Regions from separate parts of the Actinoplanes sp. NPDC026623 genome, predicted to be linked through region 2. Evidence: riboswitches for the same ligand, from Rfam matches in the RefSeq annotation. Region 2 holds a riboswitch; the other holds the start of a gene.
The links. Region 2 has a riboswitch for cyclic di-AMP ahead of AB0F10_RS41070 (NlpC/P60 family protein). Riboswitches for the same ligand answer to the same signal wherever they lie in the genome.
Positions count from the first base shown of each region.

Region 1 (2,193 bases), on a different contig from region 2:
GAGGAAGCTCTCCGGGCCCTTGGTGTTGAGCAGGAAGCCCATGGTGGAGATGCCACCGGTGCGGTACTGCTGAGCCGCCACCGCGCTGACCTCGGGAAGCAGGGCGTCTCGCCGGGACTCGGCGTTCTTGACCCTGAGGGCGAGGGCGAGCTGCGTCTTGGTCGACTTCGCGACCGCCGACTTCGCCGCGACGAAACGCCGGCCCGTGGAGTCGAGCACGTCGTTGAGAAGCTGATCCTCTTCGCCGTCGTCGGCGGTCGCCGACTTCGAGTCGTCGGGGTCGGCGCTTGCCGGTGCGGCGGGCGCGATCAGCATCGAGACCGCGACTAGCGGTGCCAGGGCGAGGACCAGCCACCGGCGGGGTCTTGCCGTCATTCAAAATCCTTCCGCGTGGCCGCCGACCGGGTTAGCTGACGGGTTCGGGACGGAAGCGATCCCTACCACTGTTAAGTGGATTCACCCCACTACTACGCGTGGTTCCCCGGCTCGCCTTGCGGCGATTAGGCGGTGGGCTGCCGGCACCTTGGGGGCGGTGCCTTCTTGGCAGCAACCGGCGGCCAGCTTACCCGACAACGGGCCGTCTGCCAGTCTTCGCAAGGCCGATATAAGCGTTACCTACCAACGACTTTCCGTTACCTTTCGATGGAATGCGCAGGTAGTCGAGCCGCGGCGAGTCATAGGTGTGAGTCGTTGCATTCTTTCCGCGCCGAAATCACGCCGAGTGGCCGCATTGTTGCCCAGAGTGCGACACCTGTCGATTCTTAGCATCGATGGGTAGTGTTCGTCACGGTCTCAGCGCAGACCGCCGCTTAATCGCCGCAAGGCGAGCCGGGGAACCAACCGAGTAATGGGGTGAATCGGGTCCACGCCGCAGGCGCGGACCGGTAGGGATCGCTTCCGTCCCGAACCCGTCAGCTAACCCGGTCGGCGGCCGACGGAAGGAAAGCACGTGAGGCTTAAACCTGCCCGCCGACGATTAGCGACCGTGCTCGCGGCGCTCGTCGCCACCTCGGGGCTGGCGCTCGTCGCCCCGTCCCCGGCCTCCGCCGCACCTCGGCCGCTCGCCGCGCCGGGTGACTCCGGCGACGACGGCGAGGGCGGCTCCAAGTCCCTGATCGAGCAGCTCGAAGCGGCGTCCAAGGGCTTCGTCGAGGCCAAGGAGGCGCTGGCCCGCTCCAAGGCGCGCCAGCAGCAGCTGATCGACAAGCTCAAGGAGATCGACACCGAGCTCGGCCCGCGGCAGGCGGCGCTGGACGACATCGTCCAGCAGTCCTACCGCGTCGGGCGGCTCGGGCCGATGACCGCCCTGCTCACCGCCGACTCCACCGGCAGCATGCTGGACCGCGCGGAGATGCTCGAGACGGTCGCCGCCAAGCAGAACCGCGCGGTGCGTGACCTCAAGGACTCGAGGGACCGGCAGCAGCGGGCGAAGGCCGCGATCGACGCCGAGATCCGCGACCAGCAGCGTCAGGTCGACATCATGGCCAAGCGCAAGGCGCAGGCGGAGCGGGCGCTCGATGCGGCCAACGCGGCCGGCGCGTCGAACGGCGCCGAGGAGTCCTCGGGCGGCACCGAGTCCAGCGGCGGTGGCTCCAGCGGCGGCGGGAGCGACCTGCGGGCCGCGGCCGCGCCGCGCAACTCCGACGGGTCGCTGCCGGACGAGTCCTGCTCCGTCAACGACCCGACGACGTCCGGCTGCATCACGCCGCGCACCCTGCACGCGATGAAGGAGGCGAAGAAGGACGGCTTCACCCACTTCGTCGCGTGCTTCCGCCATCAGAACAGCGGCGAGCACCCCAAGGGCCGGGCCTGCGACTTCGCCGCCGACAAGAAGGGCTTCGGCGGCGTCGCGACCGGCAGCAGCAAGACCTACGGCAATAATCTGGCGAACTACTTCATCGGCAATTCCAGCCGGCTGGGCGTGCTCTACGTGATCTGGTTCCGGCGGATCTGGTTGCCCAGCAGCGGCTGGAAGGCCTACACGAGGGGTAACGGCGACCCCTCAAGTGATCACACGAACCACGTGCATCTCTCGATGCGCTAGCCCCACGCGAAGGGGGTGCGGGGCCTACCGCTTGGTGTAGGCCTCGTACTCCTTCAGCACGTCCTCGGTCGGGCCGTCCGCCCGGATCAGCCCCGACTCGAGCCAGATGCTGCGCTCGCAGGTGTCCCGGATCGACTGCTCGCTGTGGC
Region 1 covers NZ_JBEZXZ010000023.1:40,377-42,569, forward strand. The annotation lists gene AB0F10_RS10095 (hypothetical protein) at 1-375, opposite strand, end outside; cyclic di-AMP (ydaO/yuaA leader) riboswitch at 379-517, opposite strand; cyclic di-AMP (ydaO/yuaA leader) riboswitch at 797-946, shown strand; gene AB0F10_RS10100 (hypothetical protein) at 950-2,044, shown strand; gene AB0F10_RS10105 (ABC transporter ATP-binding protein) at 2,069-2,193, opposite strand, start outside.
Region 1: linked by a shared signal. The riboswitch ahead of AB0F10_RS10100 (hypothetical protein) and the one ahead of AB0F10_RS41070 (NlpC/P60 family protein) in region 2 are both predicted to bind cyclic di-AMP.

Region 2 (2,193 bases):
CAGAATCAGCCAGGTCGGCGCATGCCGGAGATGCCACCGGTGCGGTCGATCGAGGCCATCCGCACGTGGTCACCGGTGTGTGGCGCGTGAACCATGGTGCCGCCACCCACATAGATGCCCACGTGGTGCACGGGACTGCCGTAGAAGATCAGATCGCCCGGCTGCAGTTCACTGCGGCTGACCGACCTGCCCTCCCTGATCTGGTCACCCGTGAAGTGCTCCAGGTGCACACCGACGCTCCCCCACGCCTCCTTGGTGAGGCCGGAGCAGTCGTAACCGCCCGGACCCTCGGCCCCGAAGACGTAGGGCTTGCCGATGAGGTCGCACGCGCGCTGCGCCGCCCGGCCACCCTTGTCGTTTGTGTAGTCGACCGGGCACGCGCCCGTCTTGAGCGGACCGTCGGCGCCGCCACTCGCGCCGTACGCCCTGATCCGCAACTTCTGCAGGTCGTCGACCTTCTTCTGGATGGTCTTCTTCTGCTGTGCCAGCAGCTTGTCGCGCGCTGCCACGGCATCGGTGAGAGTGTCCAGATCACGCTTGTCGGACGACAGCTGATCGCGCAGCTTCGACACGCCCGCGATCGACTCGCGCTGGTGCCGGCTGAACTGATCGAGGAACGTGAGCTTCTCGGTCAGCCCCGTCGGCGAGCCGCTGACGATCATGGCCTTCATCGCGTTGGGCGAACCCTGCATGTAGGCCTGGCCCGCCATGTTGCCCACCTGCGACATGGCGAGATTGACCTGCAGCTCCAGCGGAGCGAGCCGCTTGTCGATCTTCTTGAGCTGAGCCCGGTTCTTGAGCAGCTGGTTGTGCACGTCGTTGTACTGCTCAATCACCAGTTCGAGCTTGTCCCACTGCTGGTCGATCTGCTTTTCGATGCTCGACGGGGACGGCGTCGCGTGCGCCGCTCCGGGAGCAACAAGAATCCCGACCGCGGCGACCGCGCAGGCGATGCTGCGCAGAATTGCGGCGCGTCGCGCCTCAATCCGTTTCACTTAGGTGCAGTGTCCTTTCTTCCCTGAACCGCCGACCGGGTTAGCTGACGGGTTCGGACGGGAAGCTCGCCCGGCCACGATGTCGCTGTGGCTTGACCCCGGTTTCCTGGGTCCCCGGCTCGTTCGCACGATTAGGCGTGGCTCGTCAGTTCGCCCGGGGCCGGACGAGGGGGGACTGCCGAGCCGGGACCACCGTACTCCCGATCACCATCGATGAGAACCCGGCGTTACCAGGGCACACAGCGCATAACACCCGGTGACCGAACGTAATTAATACAGACTTAAAGAGGCCACGCCGAGAGGGCCCGGTCCAGCCAGGGCAGCACCACGATCACTGTGGGTAACACCAGCAGTCCGGCCGCCGCGGTGGCCACCGCGACGGTCAGGCCCGCTGACCGGGGGTCGGTGCCCGCCAGCCGGTCCAGCCGCCGCCGGCGCTCCGCGGAGGCGCCGCGGACCTCGGCCGGGGCGTCCGGGCTGACCGCATCGCCGAGCAGCGCGAGGGCCGTGCGCAGCGGGGCCGCGCCGCCGCGGCGCCGGGCCGCGTCGTCCGCGACCATCTCCAACAGCAGGTGTACGGCGTCGAGCGGCGCCCGGCTGCGCAGCGGCCGGGGCACCGCCCGGTAGAACGCGGTGAACGACTCCATCACCACGTCGTGGCGGTGCCGCAGGTGTGCCTGCTCGTGCGCGATCACCACGCCCACCTGGGCGGCGTCCAGGACCCGCAGCGCGCCGCTGCTGAGCACCACCCGCGACGAGCGCCCCGGCAGGCAGTACGCGATCGGCAGCGGACCGTGCAGCACCCGCAGCCCGTCGGGCACCTCGGCCGGCAGCTCGCCGTGGCGCTCGGCGCTGTCGAGGAGGTCGACAAGCATCCGGTGCCGGGCCCGGCGGGCCCGCGAGCGGCTGCCGACCCGGAACAGCGAGACCGCCAGCCGCAGGATGATCAGCGCGGCGACGGCCAGGGCGCCGAGCAGCGCGGCGGCGCCGACCGGACGGCCGGAGCCCAGCTCGCTGACCAGTTCCTGCGGCGCGGCCAGCACGACGCCGAGCGCGCAGAGCACCCCGGCCAGGGTGATGCTCTGCCAGAGCAGCACGGCGGCGCCCGGCGCCCGGTCGGGCCAGCGGGCCGGCGCGAGGAAGCCCGGCACGACCAGCGACAGCGTGAGCCCGAGCGCGCCGAGCAGCAGCGCGGTCA
Region 2 covers NZ_JBEZXZ010000262.1:5,749-7,941, forward strand. The annotation lists gene AB0F10_RS41070 (NlpC/P60 family protein) at 6-995, opposite strand; cyclic di-AMP (ydaO/yuaA leader) riboswitch at 1,010-1,143, opposite strand; gene AB0F10_RS41075 (M56 family metallopeptidase) at 1,277-2,193, opposite strand, start outside; gene AB0F10_RS41080 (BlaI/MecI/CopY family transcriptional regulator) at 2,191-2,193, opposite strand, start outside.